DNA from 4 places in the Mesorhizobium sp. M0145 genome. Region 1 is predicted to be linked to each of the others. Evidence: predicted binding sites of a transcription regulator. Region 1 holds the regulator's gene; each other region holds the start of a gene.

Region 1 (4,412 bases):
ATCTCGGCCATCGCGGTCATCCTGGTGTCGCCGCACGAGGTGGTCGGTCCGAGTTTCCAGATGTCCTTCGCCGCGACGGCGGCCCTTGTCGGCGCCTATGCAGGCTGGTCCGATTACCGCGCCGGCAGGGCCACCACGCCGCCGCCGCGGCTGTCGCCGCTACGCTTTGCCACTCGAAAGGTCCTGCTGGGCATGTGCGGTCTGGCGATGACCTCGATCATTGCAGGGAGCGCCACGGCGCTTTTCGCCATATGGCATTTCCAGCGCGTGGCGCCGCTCAGCCTGTTCGCCAATCTGGCCATCATGCCCATCGTCTCACTGGTCGTCATGCCCTTCGCCGTTCTCAGCGCGCTGGCGATGCCGTTCGGTGCGGATGGCCCTTTCCTCTATGTCATGGGCAAGGGGCTGACGGCGATGATCGCCCTGTCCGGGTGGATATCGGAGCGCTCGCCGATCGATGCGGTCGGGCTGATTTCGCTGAGATCCGTCCTTCTGGTGACGATCGCCCTCGTCATTGCCAGCATGGCGACGACCTGGTTGCGGCTGGCGGCACTTCCTTTTGCGCTCGCCGGCTTGCTGACGACAACGCAGACACGCATACCCGACGTATTGGTCTCGGAGGACGCACGGCTGGTCGCGCTGCCGATCGGCAGCGGTGAACTCGCGGTCAACCGGGCACGCCCGAATGAGTTCACCATCGACAACTGGAAACGCGCGCTCACATCAGAGGCTATCGTCGCGCCGGAAACACCTGGAAAGAACGACCCGCAATTCGACATTGCCGATCCGGCCGACCTACCGCCGGGCATGCCGTTCATTTGCACGGACGGCCTCTGCCTTGCCAGACATCCATCCGGCGCGATCATCGCGCAAGCCAAGGACCGCGATACTGCGCGGCCAGCCTGCGCCTTTGCCAGCTTGATCGTCATCGACGACGCCACCGCCCATAACCCCTGCTACTACGACCGGCTGGTCCTCGTCGTCACCAAACGGCAACTGGCGCACGCGGGAAGTGCCGCCGTCTACTTCGATCCACAAGCGGCAACGCGCGCCGAAATCCGTTTCGCGGTCGAAAAATCATACCGGCCCTGGCACGTGCAGCGGAAATTTTCACGCGCGGCACGGGGCCTGCCGCCATACCGCAGGGCCGACAACCCCAAAGCCGGTGCCAAGGGCGGAGCTCAGTAGCGGCGGATCAGTCCGACGAGCTTGCCCTGCACCTTGACCCTGTCTGGTCCGAAGATGCGCGTCTCGTAGGCCGGATTGGCGGCTTCCAGGGCGATCGAGGCGCCCTTGCGGCGGAACCGCTTCAGCGTCGCTTCCTCCTCGTCGACCAGTGCCACCACGATCTCACCGGGGCTCGCCGTATCGGCATTGCGGATGATCACCGTGTCGCCGTCGAAAATGCCGGCCTCGATCATCGAATCGCCTTTGACCTCGAGCGCATAATGCTCGCCGCCCATGATCATATCCGGCGGCACCGAAATCGAATGCGTCTGGTGCTGGATGGCGTCGATCGGCACACCGGCGGCGATGCGGCCCATCACCGGGATCGAAACGGCGGCGACGACATCGTCGTCATTGCCGGCTGCAGGGACGCGCGACGATGTCGGCTTGCCCTGCCGAGGGGCGCCTTGCCCAAGACTACCCTGGATGACACTCGGCGAGAACTTGCGTGCCGCATTGAGGCCGGGGGCGATCGAGTCAGGCAGGCGCAGCACCTCCAGCGCACGGGCCCGGTTGGGCAAACGGCGAATGAAGCCGCGCTCCTCCAGCGCCGTAATCAGCCGATGGATTCCCGATTTGGAAGCCAGGTCGAGCGCCTCCTTCATCTCGTCGAAGGAGGGCGGAATACCGCTTTCCTTCAATCTTTCGTGGATGAACATAAGCAGTTCGTGTTGTTTGCGTGTCAGCATAGCGACCCCCAACAGAATCAGAAAAACAAACCCAGAACAAACACTATCTGTTCCAGTTGTGTTCCGCAACTGTTTAAAGTTTAATGAATGCGTTAAGGCTTGGGAAACAAACGACGTCCCCTACCGGCGTACCGCATTTTCACCGCCGCGAGCCTCATCGCCTTGATTCTGCTTTCGTTTGCGCCCTTCTGGCCTCCTAGAAGGCGGCACTGGCATCGGCCGTCGGTCGGCAAAGGGCACGGAAGTGAACCCCTATCGACTGTGCGGTTTGGTCAATGCACCGTGAACGAAACGAACTCAAAACGCCAACCTCGCGGTTAAGTCCCGGTTTCCACCGCCTGGTCAGGCTGCTTCTCGCCGGTGGAGCCTTGCTGCGCATAACCAGGTAATGGAAGAACAGTCGATGCGTGTCCGGCGTTGCGTTGGATCTTGGGGGAGCAGACAAATCATGACAGGAATTCCCGATCTCGCGGCCATAAAGGCGATGGATGCCGCGGATCCGCTGCGCGCAATGCGCGACCGCTTTGTGTTGCCGCAAGGAGTGATCTATCTCGACGGCAATTCGCTAGGAGCTGCTTCACGTGCCGCTTTCGATGAACTGCACAAGGCCGCGACCGAAGAATGGTCGCATGATCTCATCCGCGCATGGAACACGGCCGGCTGGTTCAACATGCCGCTTGAACTTGGCGACCAGCTCGGGCGCCTGATCGGTGCCGCGGCCGGCCAGACAGTGGTCTGCGACACGACATCGGTCAACATCTACAAGCTGCTGCACGCCGCCATGGCAATGCGACCGGAGCGGCAGGTCATCGTCGCCGAGGGCGATAGTTTTCCGACGGACCTCTACATAGCTGAGGGTGTGGTTTCGACGCGAAAAGATACGCTGCTGCGCCTCTCGGGGGTCGACGCGCCGACCGTCGAAGAGCTGATCGACGAACGCACCGCCGTGGTGCTGGTCAACCACGTCAACTACAAGTCGGGCGAACTGCGCGACATGCCGGCGCTGACGCGCAGGGCTCAGGAAGCCGGGGCGATGATCGTCTGGGATCTCTGCCACACCGCCGGCGCGATGCCAGTCGAGCTCGACAAGGCAAACGCCGATTTTGCCGTTGGCTGCACCTACAAATATCTGAATGGCGGCCCGGGCGCGCCTGCCTTCATCTATGCGGCTGAGCGGCATCTTTCCGACATCCAGCAGCCGCTCACCGGCTGGTGGGGCCATGCACGGCCCTTCGCCTTCGAGCCAGGCTATGCGGCCGGCACCGGCATCCGCCGGTTTCTGTGCGGCACGCAGCCGGTCCTGTCGATGCGCACGCTGAAGGGCGCGCTCGACATCTGGAACGATGTCGACATGACGGCGGTGCGCAAGAAGAGCATCGCGCTGGCGGATCTGTTCATCGAGCTTGTCGAGGCAAAGTGCGGCACTTACGGGCTCACGCTCGAAAGCACGCGCGATGGGGAAAAACGCGGCAGCCAGATCTCATTCATGCATGAGCATGGCTACCAGGTCATGCGCGCGCTGATCGAACGTGGCGTGATCGGCGATTTTCGCGCGCCATCGACCATGCGCTTCGGCTTCACCCCGCTCTATGTCGGCTATGCCGATGTCTGGCAGGCCGTCAAATTGCTTGAGGACATCCTGCGCACCGGTGCGTGGAAGGATGCGCGCTTCGCCATCAAAGCAGCTGTCACTTGAGATTGATGCGAGAGCTGGAATCGTGAGGCTGGCGACGACGCGCCGCGCGATGCTCACGGCTACGTTGCAAGGCCATATTGCCAGGGAGGCGCAGGGTGTTCGAACGTCACATTGCCGATTGGGACAACGCTTATGCCAACGGCGCCAACATAGCCGGCAGCGATCGCTGGCCGGCAGCCTGGATCGAGCCCGCGCGGGTTTTCCGCGACGTGCTTTCGACCGAGGGCAGGGCGCGGCTCGACATGGCCTATGGCGACAACCCACGCAACCGGCTCGATCTTTTCCTGCCGGCCATCAAGCCCAAGGGACTCGTGGTGTTCGTTCATGGCGGCTACTGGATGGCATTCGACAAGAATTTCTGGTCGCATCTTGCCGCTGGCCCTGTTGATCGCGGCTATGCGGTGGCGATGCCGTCCTACACGCTCTGTCCGCAGATACGCATTGGCGGCATCGTCAAGGAAGTCGGCGCGGCGATCGGCAAGGCGGCGGCGATGGTCCCAGGGCCGCTGATGCTGACCGGACACTCGGCCGGCGGCCATCTTGTTAGCCGGATGGTTACGGCGACGACGCCGCTGGCGCCCGAAGTGGTCCGGCGCGTTCGTCACGTGGTGTCGATCTCGGGGGTGCATGATTTGCGCCCGATCATGCGCACCGGCATGAACGAGACGATCGCGATCGATGAGGCCGAGGCGCAGGCCGAAAGCCCGGTGCTGCTGCGCCCGATGGACAAGGCCCGCCTGACCTGCTGGGCCGGCGGCGGCGAGCGCGCCGAATTCCTGCGTCAGAGCGCGTTGCTGGCC
Region 2 (4,412 bases), on a different contig from region 1:
CCTCAGCGCCCACAGCAGCGTTATCAGCCCGGCCGGCGCCGGCTTGATCAGCGCCGGGACGAAGACATGGTAGGCGCCGAAGCGCACGCCGAGACGGCGAAGCGCCGCGCGGCCTTCCTGGTCGAGGGATTTCATCTCGTCGGCGATGTCGCGACGGTTGATGAGGCCGAAATGCTCGACGAGCTGGAAAGCAATGCCGCGGCCGATACCGGTGATCTGCTCCGCATTCTTGAGATCGACCAGCGGCTTCAGCAGGGATTCGATCTGGAAATTGACGAAGCGCTCGGCGCGCGCCGCAACCTTGTCGCGTGCCGGGCCGGTGAGTTGCTCGTCGGCGAGCAGAACGAGACGCGGCTTCAAAGCGTCTTCGCCGGCAACCAACGTGCCGATCGGGGCGCCGATCCAGCGCAGCGTGCCATCCGAACCCAGCGCAATGTCGCCATTGGCAGAGGCGCCGAAACGCTCGGCCCGCGCTTCGAACTCGGCGGCAAGCGCCTTCTGCGCCGCCGCCCGCACCGCCTTGGCATCCTCGCCGCCGGCGCTCTGGTCGGCGGTGAAGCGGAAACCCTGCAACTCGCCGACGTGATGGCCTTCGACGAGGACGGTTCCGGTTGGGCTGATTTCGGCTTCAGGCATCGTGTTTTCTCTAAGGCGCCGCATGAGGACGGAAGTCCTGCGGTCTACAAAACGTTTCGTCAACCGCTCATGCAGCGCATCCGACAATCTGTCTTCGATTTCGCGCGTCTTTTCCTGCCAGTGTGCCCGATCGGCCAGCCAGCCGGGCCGGTTGGAGACGAAGGTCCATGTGCGGATCTGGGCAATCCTGTGCGACAGCGTGTCGATGTCGCCTTCAGTGGTGTCGGCACGGCGCACCTGCTCGGCCATGTAGTTCTCGTCGACATGGCCGTGCCTGGCAAGGTCCATGTAGATGGAGGCGATCAAGTCGGCGTGCTGGGCCGGCGCGATCTTCCTGTAGTCGGGCAGCGCGCAGGCTTCCCACAGCAGCGCCACGCGTCTGGCATCGGTGGTGAGTGCCCGGACGTCCTCGTCGCGCGACAGATGCTCGAGCGCCTGCGCGTCTACTGCCGGCAGCGCGCGCGTCAGGCCTTCGACCGGGGCGTTGGTCTCAATCGAGCGCTTCAGCGCATCGAGGCTGGCGAAATCGAAATGCGCGGTACGCCACTGCAGCACTTTCACCGGATCGAAATCATGCGCCTCGATCTTGTTGACCAGTTCATCATCCAGCGGATCGACCTGGCCGGTGACGCCGAAGGTGCCGTCGCGCAGATGCCGGCCGGCGCGGCCGGCAATCTGGCCGAGCTCGGCCGCCGTCAGGTTGCGGTACTGGTAACCGTCGAATTTGCGATTCTGGGCGAAGGCAACGTGGTCGAGGTCGAGGTTGAGGCCCATGCCGATGGCGTCGGTGGCGACGAGGTAGTCGACGTCGCCCGACTGGAACAGCGCCACCTGGGCGTTGCGGGTGCGCGGGCTGAGTGCGCCGAGCACGACGGCGGCACCGCCCTGCTGGCGGCGGATCAGCTCGGCGATGGCATAGACCTCGTCGGCCGAGAAGGCGACGATCGCGGTGCGCCGCGGCAGGCGGGTCAGCTTCTTCGAGCCGACATAGGCAAGATGCGACAGGCGTGGTCGCGTCACTACCGACACGCCCCGCAGCAGGCGCTGCAGAATGCCGTGCATGGTGGCGGCGCCGAGCAGCAGCGTCTCCTGGCGGCCGCGCAGATGCAGGATGCGATCGGTGAAGATGTGTCCGCGTTCGAGATCGCCGGCGAGCTGGACCTCGTCGATGGCAACGAAGGCGGCGTCGGTCTCGCGCGGCATCGCTTCCACGGTGCAGACCGAGTATTTCGCGCCCGCCGGCTGGATCTTTTCCTCGCCGGTGATGAGCGCCACCTTATGGGCGCCGACCTTCTCGCAGACGCGCGTATAGACCTCGCGGGCAAGCAGCCTGAGCGGCAGGCCGATGACGCCGCTTTCGTGCGCCACCATGCGCTCGATCGCGAGATGGGTCTTGCCGGTATTGGTCGGGCCGAGCACGGCCGTCACGTCTCGACCCGACAGGATCAGCGGTTCAGTGTGTTTCGGATAGATGTTCATCGGCCTGGAAATAAGGCTCTCTGCCTCGCATTGTCGGGAGCGCGCCCATATTGGCCGCGTATGACAGGCGACACATAGGGATTTCGGGCGCGAAGCGAAAGCGGAATATGCCGAGGGCAGGCCGATTGGTTGGTTCGAAGCCAGAAAATCTGTTCCCGATTAACAGTTGGAACGAGTCTGGAACGAATCAGCGACGAATCACTGACTCGCGCTGATTCAGGGTTTGTTCACGGCTACATCTGGGTTTTCTGTCGGCGTACCTCACCACATGCTGAATCACGGAAACTGGCCCGATTTATGCAAGTGGCATCCAAGCGAGCACTGCGGTTAACCTTTGCCGGTGAATGGTCGTGGCTGGCCAATCTGCTTCGCACAACATTATGAAATTATTGATGTTTCCTAACGCGCTTCAATCATTTCGAGGGTGTTTTCAGCTCTCGCCGTTAACGTTCCGCTCAAAGCCGGAACGAATCGGCGACGAATCAGAGATAGCCGAAGTTTCTTGGTTTGTTCACCGCTGCATGTTGTGTTGTGAACAGCTTTTCCACCGAGAATCCACAGGCTGCCGGGCGGTTTTTGCATAGGCTGCGCAGCGGCCGTTAACCTTTGCGTGCCGGATTGGGGCAGCGTGCCGCATCGAGATCTTGCAACGGGAAGACCGCTATAGAAACGAGCCGTTTTGCAGGCCCGTTCGTCCAAGCGCGTATCTGTCTCAACGTAAAGATAAACGATCAGGCGATGTACTGGCCGCCATTGGCTGATATGGTCGAGCCGGTGATGAAACCGGCATCGTCGGAAGCGAGGAAGACGACGCAGCGCGCGATCTCCTCCGGCTCGCCGAGACGGCCGACCGGGATGTGCGGGATGACGCGCTCGTTGAGGACCTTCTCGTCCATTGCCTTGACCATCTCGGTGGCGATGTAGCCGGGGCAAATGACGTTGACGGTGATGCCGGCGCGCGCGCCTTCCTGGGCCAGTGCCTTGGTGAAGCCGATATCGCCGGCCTTCGAGGCCGAATAATTGACCTGGCCGACCTGGCCTTTCTGGCCGTTGATCGAGGAGATGGTGATGATGCGACCGAACTTGCGGTCGCGCATGCCGCCCCACAATGGATGCGTCATGTTGAAGACGCCGGAAAGGTTGGTGTCGAGTACCTCTTTCCATTGCTCGCGCGTCATCTTGTGGAACATCGCGTCGCGAGTGATGCCGGCATTGTTGACCAGCACCGAGACGGGACCGAGATCGGCTTCGATCTGTTTGATGCCGGCGGCGCAGGCCTCGTAGTCGGCGACGGACCATTTATAGACCGGGATGCCGGTCGCGGCCTTGAACTTTGCCGCTGCTTCTTCATTGCCGGCGTAGTTTGCGGCGACCGAATAGCCGGCGCTTTTCAAGGCGACCGATATCGCCGCGCCGATGCCGCGCGACCCGCCTGTGACGATTGCAACCTTTGTCATGCGTTTCCCTCCCAGAGTGAATGGTGAATGGGGAATGGGGAATGGTTATTGCGTAAGCCCTCCGATCTTCCATTCACCATTCACCATTCACCATTCACAATTTGCCATTCATCCCATTGCTTCCACGCACATGGCAACACCCATGCCGCCGCCGATGCACAGCGTGGCAAGGCCTTTCTTGGCACTTCTGCGGCGCATCTCGTAGGCCAGCGTGTTGAAGATGCGGGCGCCCGAGGCGCCGACCGGATGGCCGATGGCGATGGCGCCGCCATTGACGTTGACGATGGCCGGATCCCAGCCCATGTCCTTGTTGACGGCGCAGGCCTGCGCGGCAAAGGCCTCGTTGGCTTCGACCAGATCGAGGTCGCCGACCGACCAGCCGGCCTTGGCCAGCGCCTTGCGCGAGGAGGGGATCGGTCCCGTCCCCATGATCTGCGGGTCGACACCGGCGGTCGCCCAGGAAACGATACGCACCAGCGGTGTGATGCCGCGCCTTGCGGCTTCCGCTTCGGTCATCAGCACCACGGCGGCGGCACCGTCGTTGATGCCGGAAGCATTGGCAGCAGTCACCGTGCCTTCCTTGTCGAAGGCGGGCTTGAGCTTGGTCATGGCATCGATTGTCGCGCCGTGGCGGATGTATTCATCCTGGTCGACTACGGTGTCGCCCTTCCTGCCCTTGACTGTAAAGGCAACGATCTCGTCCTTGAATTTCCCGGCTTTCTGCGCGGCCTCGGCCTTGTTCTGGGAAGCCAGTGCGAACTGGTCCTGGTCGTCGCGGGTGATCTGGAACTGGCGGGCGACGTTCTCAGCGGTGTTGCCCATATGATAGCCATAGAAGGC
Region 3 (4,412 bases), on a different contig from region 1:
TCCGTCATCCGCGACATGACGAGCACGAATTCCTCGCCGCCCAACCGGAAGGCGTCGACGCCGGTCCGGGCGTATTTCCTGATGACGGCGGCAAAGCGGCACAGAACCTGGTCGCCGACCGGGTGACCAAATACGTCGTTCGTCCTCTTGAAATGGTCAAGGTCGAACATGGCAACGGACATGAACGGACCGAAGACCCGCTCGCCGTAGAGTGCCGTCAACGCCCGCCGATTCATCAGCCCGGTCAATGGATCGGTCATCGTCTCGGCCTTCAATTCGATCTGCGCCTGCAAATGGTGCAGGGAGAGCGTCAATGCGCCGAGCCCGGTCATGCAGGCGACGGCCACGACGGAATTCACCCGCTCGGCCCAATTGTCGGGCGCAACACCCAGCACCCATTGGCCCGTGACCAGCAGGACCGCGCCGCAAAGTCCGAACGACAGCGCACAGACGCCGCTCAGGAACGAGACGACCAGCAATATCCGGCGATCGTGACCACCCTCAATCCAGAACATCGCTCCGATGAGCGAGAGCAGCGCCGTTACCGTTGCGTAGGTGACAATAAAGCCGACACCATCAAATCCGAGATACGTCGCGCCTGTGCAAACAGCCATCGCAACCAAGGTCGGCAAGATGGCGCGCCTGTAGTCGCCTATGCCGAGATATTGCATGGCCGACAGGCAGATAATCAGGAAACCGAGGCTGAGAAGCGCAAGCACGATCTGGCAAAGCCAGGGGCTTGGATCTCTTGCGTAATGCCAAAACAACACGACATGTGCGACGAGCACGAGAATGCCGCAGGCCACCGTCAGCACAAAGCGTGCCTGTGGCGCGGTGAACCAGATCGCAAACATGGTGATGCTAAGGCACGTGCCCGACAGCGCCGCCGCGAGCAGGAGCGAACTGTAATCCAACATGCTTAAGCGACAGCCTCTTGAGGGTTCCGCTGCATTCTAGGTCAGCGACAGTCCGCAAATACCGTTTTTTCAGCCAATCTTGCGGCGTAACCTTCGGACAGGGTTTACAAAGCGTCGATGCTCCAGGCTTCGACCCATTTCCGCCGCTTGGTTGTCGAATGGTTTTGCAGTAAGAGGCTCTATCCTCGAACGTAACAGGAACCTCCGTCGCCTGCCCGCAAAAAGCGTGGCAGTATCGGGTGGTGATTCGCAGCATCGGAATCCAGGACCGGCATGGACGACAATAACGATCTTTTCGCCAAATTGGACAAGCAGCCGCAACCGGCTCGCGCCGCCGCGCGCCCGGCCGACCCGCTGGTGCAGGCGGCGAAGCGGCCGGCGCCCCGCGACGCCAGCGAGAGCTACAGTGCCGCCGATATCGAAGTGCTGGAGGGGCTGGAGCCGGTGCGCCGCCGCCCGGGCATGTACATTGGCGGCACCGACGACAAGGCGATGCACCATCTGTTCGCCGAGGTCATCGACAATTCGATGGACGAGGCGGTCGCCGGCCATGCGACCTTCATCGATGTCGAGCTTTCCGCCGACGGATACCTGTCCGTAACCGACAACGGCCGCGGCATTCCGGTCGATCCGCACCCGAAATTCAAGAAGCCGGCGCTCGAACTCATCATGACGACGCTGCATTCAGGCGGCAAGTTCGACAGCAAGGTTTACGAGACGTCCGGCGGCCTGCACGGTGTCGGCGTTTCCGTGGTCAACGCGCTGTCCGACCATCTCGAGGTCGAGGTCGCGATTGGGCGCAAGCTCTATCGCCAGCGCTTCTCGCGAGGCGTTCCGGTGACCGGCCTGGAGCAGCTCGGCGAGGTGCACAACCGCCGCGGCACGAAGATCCGCTTCCATCCAGACGAGCAGATTTTCGGCAAGGGTGCTGCTTTCGAGCCGGCGCGGCTCTACCGCATGGCGCGGTCAAAGGCCTATCTGTTCGGCGGTGTCGAAATCCGCTGGACCTGCGATCCGTCGCTGATCAAGGAAAAGGACACGACGCCGGCCAAGGCAGAATTCCATTTTCCGGGCGGCCTCAAGGATTATCTGAAAGCCTCGCTCGGCGACGAATTCCAGGTCACCCGTGAAATGTTTGCCGGTAAGAGCGAGAAGCAGGGTGGCCACGGTTCGCTCGAATGGGCGGTAACCTGGTTCGGCGGCGACGGTTTTATCAATTCCTATTGCAACACCATTCCGACCGCCGAAGGCGGCACGCATGAGGCCGGCTTCCGCAACGTCCTGACGCGCGGCTTGCGCGCTTATGCCGACCTGGTCGGCAACAAGCGCGCCTCGATCGTCACTTCCGAGGATGTGATGATCTCGGCGGCGGGCATGCTGTCGGTGTTCATCCGCGAACCGGAATTCGTCGGCCAGACCAAGGACAGGCTGGCGACGATCGAGGCGATCCGCATCGTCGAAAGCGCCATCCGCGACCCGTTCGACCACTGGCTGGCCGACAATCCGCAGGAGGCTTCGAAACTGCTCGAATGGGTGATCGCGCGCGCCGACGAGCGGGTGCGCCGCCGCCAGGAAAAGGAAGTGTCGCGCAAGAGTGCGGTGCGCAAGCTGCGCCTGCCCGGCAAGCTCGCCGACTGCACGCAGAATGCCGCCGCCGGTGCCGAGCTGTTCATCGTCGAGGGCGATTCGGCCGGCGGTTCGGCAAAGCAGGCGCGCGACCGCGCCAGCCAGGCGGTGCTGCCCCTGCGCGGCAAGATCCTCAACGTCGCCAGCGCCGGCAACGACAAGCTTGCCGCCAACCAGCAGATATCCGACCTCATCCAGGCGCTTGGCTGCGGCACGCGCTCGAGATACCGCGACGAGGACCTGCGTTACGACCGGGTCATCATCATGACCGATGCCGACGTCGACGGCGCCCATATCGCCTCGCTGCTGATCACCTTTTTCTACCAGGAGATGCCAAGCCTGGTCCGCGGCGGCCATCTCTATCTGGCGGTGCCGCCGCTTTATTCGATCCGGCAAGGCGGCAAGGTCGCCTATGCCCGCAACGACGCGCACAAGGACGAACTCCTGCGCACCGAATTCACCGGGCGCGGCAAGATCGAAATCGGCCGCTTCAAGGGGCTGGGCGAAATGATGGCCGCCCAGCTCAAGGAAACCACCATGGACCCGAAAAAGCGCACGCTGCTCAGGGTCGACGTTATCGATGCCGAGGCGGCGACCAAGGATGCGGTCGACGCATTGATGGGGACCAAGCCCGAGGCCCGTTTCCGGTTCATCCAGGAACGCGCGGAATTCGCCGAGACGGAAGTGCTGGATATCTGAGCTCCCGCCGCTAGCTTGGCCTTCTGAGCTGGAGACGAGCACTTGACCTGGGCGCGGCTGAAGGACGATATCGGCACGCGGATCGCTGGCCTGACGCGGCCGACGCGCTCGGACTGGATCTTTGCCCTGCGCACCGTTTCGGCCGGCCTCATCGCGATTTTGGCCGCCTATGCGCTGAAGCTCGACCACCCGCAATGGGCGATGATGACGGTGTTCATCGTCGCACAGCCGGTCGCCGGCATGGTGCTGGCGAAGGGGTTTTATCGTCTCCTCGGCACGCTTGCCGGCGCGCTGGCGGCGATCGGCATTACCACTGTTTTCGATGCCAACCCGTGGTTGCTGGTTGCAGTTCTTGCCGGCTGGATCGGCATCTGCTCGCTGGTGTCGTCGCTGCTACGCAATCCGGAAGCCTATGGCGCGGCGCTTGCCGGCTACACCGCGATGATCATCGGCCTGCCGGCTTTCGGCCAGCCGCACCTCGTCATCGATCTCGCCGTGGCGCGCTGCGCGGAAATCGTGCTTGGTATCGTCTGCGCTGCGCTGACCAGCCGGCTGATCCTGCCGAAACTGGCCGCCGACGCCATCATCTCAAGACTGAAACGCAGCATTCTCGACCTGGCGGCCTATGCGGACGGCGCTTTTTCCGGCGGCGATGCGGAAAAGCTTGCCGGGCTGCACCGCAAGCTGATCGGCGACGTCCAGACGCTCGGCGAGATGCGCACCTACGCAAGGCTGGAGGGGCCGAGCCTCGCCACCCGCGCCTATCCGGTCCGGCGTACCATCGGCCAGCTTCTGTCGGCCCTGTCGGCGGCGCGTGCGCTGCATGCCCACGCCGCGCCGAAGAATGCAGCCCTCATCCCCGTTCGCGCCGAGTTGCAGGCCGTTGTCGGCGAACTGGTAGCCAAGCCGGGCGCGCTGGACGATACGGCGCCCTGGGTGGCGCGGCTCGACGCAATCGCCGGCAAGGCACGGCAGATGCCTGACATCGCGGCCGGGCAAGACATTGACTGGGCTGGCACTGTCACCCGCCTAACCATTGCCGCCGACTTCGCCGAGGCAATGCAGCAAGTGCTGCGCGGCCTGGATGCACTCCGCTCTCCCCCGTCTCGTGCCAGTCGCGAACGGCGGCAGCCAGCGCTGGTGGTGCACCGCGATTACCGTGCGGCATCG
Region 4 (4,412 bases), on a different contig from region 1:
CCGGCAAAGCTGCGCGCGGCGCGAGCCGTGAAAAATGCGGTCAGGCAGAAGAGCAGCGCCGGCCACAGCACTTGCGCAACATTCTCGGCAAAGGCCGCGCTGCCCGTCAGGGCCGATACGGCGATGATGATGGCGGCGATCGGCGCATCGACCAGCCGCGACCAATGCATGACGAAACCGCCTTCCAGGCCCATCCTGTACTGGTGCAGATCGAACCAGCCCTGGCTGGCCAGCATGTCGCGAACTTCGACAAGGCGCAGCAGATTGTCGTTGTCGCCGCCGGCATTGGTCAATTCCGGGAAGCCGGCAAGGGCATTGACGGCAAGTGCCAGCAACGTGGCAAGCAGCGCCAGCGCGATATCGGACCTCCAAATGGAGGCGCCATCGTCGGCTGTGCTCATATCAGGACCTTTGGAAGGAATAGGGTGCGGTTTAAACCTAGCCTTAACAGCTTCAATAAATAGTAAAGCCGCCCGAGCGAGGCCGGCGCTTGAGCGGTCAGGGGCCTCACAGGGCATCTGGAGACGAAAATGCCACAAGAAGTGCGCCATGAGCCGAGCATCGCCGTGCTCCTGCCTTGCTACAATGAGGAGCTGACGATCGGCGAAGTGGTGCGGCGCTTTCGCGAAACGCTGCCTGCCGCCGCGATCTATGTCTACGACAACAATTCGCGCGATCTGACGGCGCTCCGAGCCCGCGCCGCCGGCGCCATCGTGGTGCGCGAGCCGCGCCAGGGCAAAGGCAATGTCGTACGCCGCATGTTCGCCGACATCGAGGCTGACATCTACCTGATGGCCGACGGCGACGGCACCTATGCGCCGGAGGACGCGCCGCAACTGATCAACACGCTGCTGACCGAGCGCTCCGACATGGTGGTGGGCACCAGGCGCGGCGTCGCCAACGACGCCGGCAGGACAGGCCACGCCTTCGGCAACCGCATCTTCAACAGCCTCTACAAACGTTTGTTCGGCTCGGACTTTACCGATATCTTCTCGGGTTACCGCGCCTTCACCAGGCGCTTCGTCAAGAGTTTTCCCGCCGTTTCCGGCGGTTTCGAGATCGAGACCGAAATGTCGGTGCACGCCTCGCAGCTCAAATTGCCGGTCAGCGAGATCGGACTCGACTATGGCCGCCGGCCGGAAGGCTCCTCGTCGAAGCTATCGACCTTTCGCGACGGCGCGAAGATCCTGTGGATGTTCGCCATGCTGATGAAGGAGACGCAGCCGCTGCGTTTCTTCGGCGCTTTTTCGGTGTTCTTCCTGGCATCAAGCCTGTTTCTGATGGCGCCGGTGCTGATCGAGTTCGCCGAAACCGGGCTTGTGCCGCGCATGCCGACCTGGGTTCTGTCGGTCGGGCTGCTGCTGCTGTCGATGCTGGCGGCGGTGACCGGGGTGATCCTCGATTCGGTGTCGCGCGGCCGCGCCGAGCAGAAGCGCATCTTCTATCTGTCGATGCCTTCCGGTCGCGTCGAGCGCGAACGTGCAAGCGCGCTCGCGACTTTGAAGGCCGGACCGCGCAAGACGCCGCGGGCGGCCTAGAGCCTAAATGGGACGCCTCGCCCGCTTCATTGTCGCCGGCGGCATCGGCTTCGTCGCCGACGCGGGTGCGCTTTGGCTGGTGCTGGCGACAACGCCGCTTGGGCCCTTGGCGGCCCGCATCATCTCGATCGGTTTTGCCCTGTCCGTCACCTGGCTGATCAACCGCCATCTGACCTTCTCGCCTTCCAGCCGCGGCGTCGCGCAAGAGGGCGCACGCTATGGCGGCGTCGGCATTGCCACCAGCCTCGTCAATTATCTCGTCTATTGCGCCATGCTGTTCGCGCTGCCGATGGTGTCGCCGCTCATAGCCCTTGCGGTCGCCTCGCTGGTCGCCATGGCGCTGTCCTTCCTCGGCTATTCCAAGCTGGTCTTCGACCGCTGAAGGCACATCGCGTTGGGATCTGCGCCAAGCGAAGCGCAGCCTCATCATGACCTTGGCCGATTGGCAGAGGCCGCCGATTTCCTTATATCGCTGTCGTCGATGCATCGGCCCGAAAAATCGGAATCGATTTTCGGAAAGCACGATGCATGGATTCAAAAAATGTTGGAGCGTACTTTGTGCGTCCAAGTGGATCGCTCCAAGTGCGCCGGAGAGCTGCCATGCCCCTGAAAGTCGCCGTCCAGATGGACCACATCTCCAGCGTGTCGGTAGCCGGCGACACGTCGTTTGCGCTGTCGCTGGAAGCGCAGCGGCGCGGCCACCGGCTGTTCCACTACACGCCCGACCGGCTGTCGCTGCGCGACGGCAAGGTGTTTGCCCGTATCGAGGCGATGCAGGTTCGCGACGAGAAGGGCAATCATTATTCGCTGGGCGAAGAAGTCCGCACCGATCTTTCGGAGATGGACGTCATCCTTTTGCGGCAGGATCCGCCCTTCGACATGAACTACATCACCACCACGCATATCCTCGAGCGCATCCATCCGAAGACGCTGGTGGTCAACGACCCTGCCTGGGTGCGCAACAGCCCGGAAAAGATCTTCGTCACTGAATTTCCCGACCTGATGCCGGACACGCTGATCACCAAGGACCCGCTCGAGGTCGCAGCCTTCCGCAAGGAGTTCGGCGATATCATCGTCAAACCGCTCTACGGCAATGGCGGCGCAGGCATCTTCCACCTGCACGAGGCCGACCGCAACCTCGCCTCGCTGCTCGAAATGTTCGGCCAGTTGTTCCGCGAACCCTACATCGTGCAGCGCTACCTCAAGGAGGTGCGGGCCGGCGACAAGCGCATCATCCTGATTGACGGCGAGCCTGTCGGCGCCATCAACCGCGTGCCGGCCGAGCACGATTCGCGCTCCAACATGCATGTCGGCGGCCGCGCCGAAAAAACCGAGCTGACGGCGCGCGAACGCGAGATCTGCGCCCGCATCGGCCCCGCGCTGAAGCAGCGCGGCTTCATCCTTGTCGGCATCGACGTCATCGGCGACTACATGACCGAGATCAACGTGACCTCACCGACCGGCATACGCGAAGTGCAGCGCTTCGGCGGCGCCGACATCGCCAGCCTGTTCTGGGATGCCGTGGAGGAGAAGCGCAACTAGCCTCGCTTCGCGAGCGGCCGCGTTGCAAACCATTGCAGCCGTGGCGCTCAGCTGTTCCCCAAATGTTCTTGCCTTCGCCGGAAATCTGTGGTTGTCTCGGGTGACGCCGTTCGCGGCATGATCGCAAAGGCTTGGGGCAAAAGCCTGCATCCGGGGTGAAGACATGGTGGCGCGGGTTCGCACGGTTGCTTTCCAGGGCATCGAGGCCGTGCCGGTCGACGTGCAGGTGATGATCGCGCCGGGCAAGGTCAACATGCACATCGTCGGGCTGGCCGACAAGGCTGTAGCCGAAAGCCGCGAGCGGGTGCAGGCTGCACTTCATGCATCCGGCCTGTCGATGCCGTCGAAGAAGGTCACCGTCAATCTGGCACCCGCCGACCTGCCCAAGGAAGGCAGCCACTACGATTTGCCGATCGCGCTCGGGCTGATGGCAGCGCTCGGCGCCATTCCGGGCGACATGCTGGCCGGCTATGTCGTGCTTGGCGAATTGTCGCTCGACGGCACCATCGCCGCGGTGGCCGGCGCGCTGCCGGCGGCGATCGGCGCCAATGCCGAAGGCAAGGGCCTGATCTGCCCGTTCGCCTGCGGGCCGGAAGCGGCCTGGGCCGGCAAGGATTTCGACATATTGGCGCCGCGCAGCCTGATCGCCATCGCCAATCATTTTCGCGGCACGCAGGTTCTGTCGCGGCCGGAAGCCGGCATCCATGCCTCGGCGCGCGACCTGCCCGACCTTGCCGACATCAAGGGCCAGGAGACCGCCAAGCGGGCGCTGGAGGTGGCGGCAGCCGGCGGCCACAATCTTCTGATGGTCGGGCCGCCGGGATCGGGAAAGTCGATGCTGGCGCAGCGGCTGCCGTCGATCCTGCCGCCGCTGGCGCCCAGGGAATTGCTCGAAGTCTCGATGATCGCCTCGGTGGCCGGCGAACTCGGCGAAGGCAAGCTGACCGACCGGCGGCCGTTCCGTGCACCACACCATTCGGCCTCGATGGCGGCGATGGTCGGCGGCGGTCTGCGCGTGCGGCCGGGCGAGGCCTCGCTTGCCCATCACGGCGTGCTGTTCCTCGACGAGTTTCCCGAATTCTCGCCGCAGGCGCTCGATGCACTGCGCCAGCCGCTCGAGACCGGCGACTGCATGATCGCGCGCGCCAACCACCGCGTTACTTATCCGGCACGTATCCAGCTGGTCGCGGCGATGAACCCGTGCCGCTGCGGCATGGCCGGCGAGCCCGGCTATCGCTGCCTGCGCGGCGACCGCTGCCGCACCGACTACCAGGCGCGCATTTCCGGCCCGCTGCTCGACCGTATCGATCTCAGGATCGAGGTGCCGGCGGT

Evidence for each region. The regulator LexA, encoded in region 1, represses DNA repair genes until DNA is damaged. The targets are predictions, from matches to a motif close to TGTTCNNNNTGTGTTCNG.
Region 2: NKJ28_RS04235 (helicase-related protein) is a predicted target of LexA. The motif match lies at 2,283-2,300, and genes of this name have one in related genera.
Region 3: parE (DNA topoisomerase IV subunit B) is a predicted target of LexA. The motif match lies at 1,103-1,120, and genes of this name have one in related genera.
Region 4: NKJ28_RS14995 (YifB family Mg chelatase-like AAA ATPase) is a predicted target of LexA. The motif match lies at 3,133-3,150, and genes of this name have one in related genera.

Annotation. Positions count from the first base shown of each region.
Region 1 is NZ_JAMYTK010000013.1:159,220-163,631, reverse strand. Features, by position in the region: gene NKJ28_RS19820 (ComEC/Rec2 family competence protein) at 1-1,188, shown strand, start outside; gene lexA (transcriptional repressor LexA) at 1,182-1,916, opposite strand; gene kynU (kynureninase) at 2,365-3,612, shown strand; gene NKJ28_RS19805 (hormone-sensitive lipase) at 3,708-4,412, shown strand, end outside.
Region 2 is NZ_JAMYTK010000001.1:830,367-834,778, reverse strand. Features, by position in the region: gene NKJ28_RS04235 (helicase-related protein) at 1-2,115, opposite strand, end outside; gene phbB (acetoacetyl-CoA reductase) at 2,847-3,572, opposite strand; gene NKJ28_RS04225 (acetyl-CoA C-acetyltransferase) at 3,681-4,412, opposite strand, start outside.
Region 3 is NZ_JAMYTK010000005.1:11,371-15,782, forward strand. Features, by position in the region: gene NKJ28_RS10685 (GGDEF domain-containing protein) at 1-917, opposite strand, end outside; gene parE (DNA topoisomerase IV subunit B) at 1,191-3,242, shown strand; gene NKJ28_RS10695 (FUSC family protein) at 3,285-4,412, shown strand, end outside.
Region 4 is NZ_JAMYTK010000008.1:156,419-160,830, reverse strand. Features, by position in the region: gene NKJ28_RS15015 (GtrA family protein) at 1-401, opposite strand, end outside; gene NKJ28_RS15010 (glycosyltransferase) at 531-1,538, shown strand; gene NKJ28_RS15005 (GtrA family protein) at 1,546-1,920, shown strand; gene gshB (glutathione synthase) at 2,139-3,080, shown strand; gene NKJ28_RS14995 (YifB family Mg chelatase-like AAA ATPase) at 3,244-4,412, shown strand, end outside.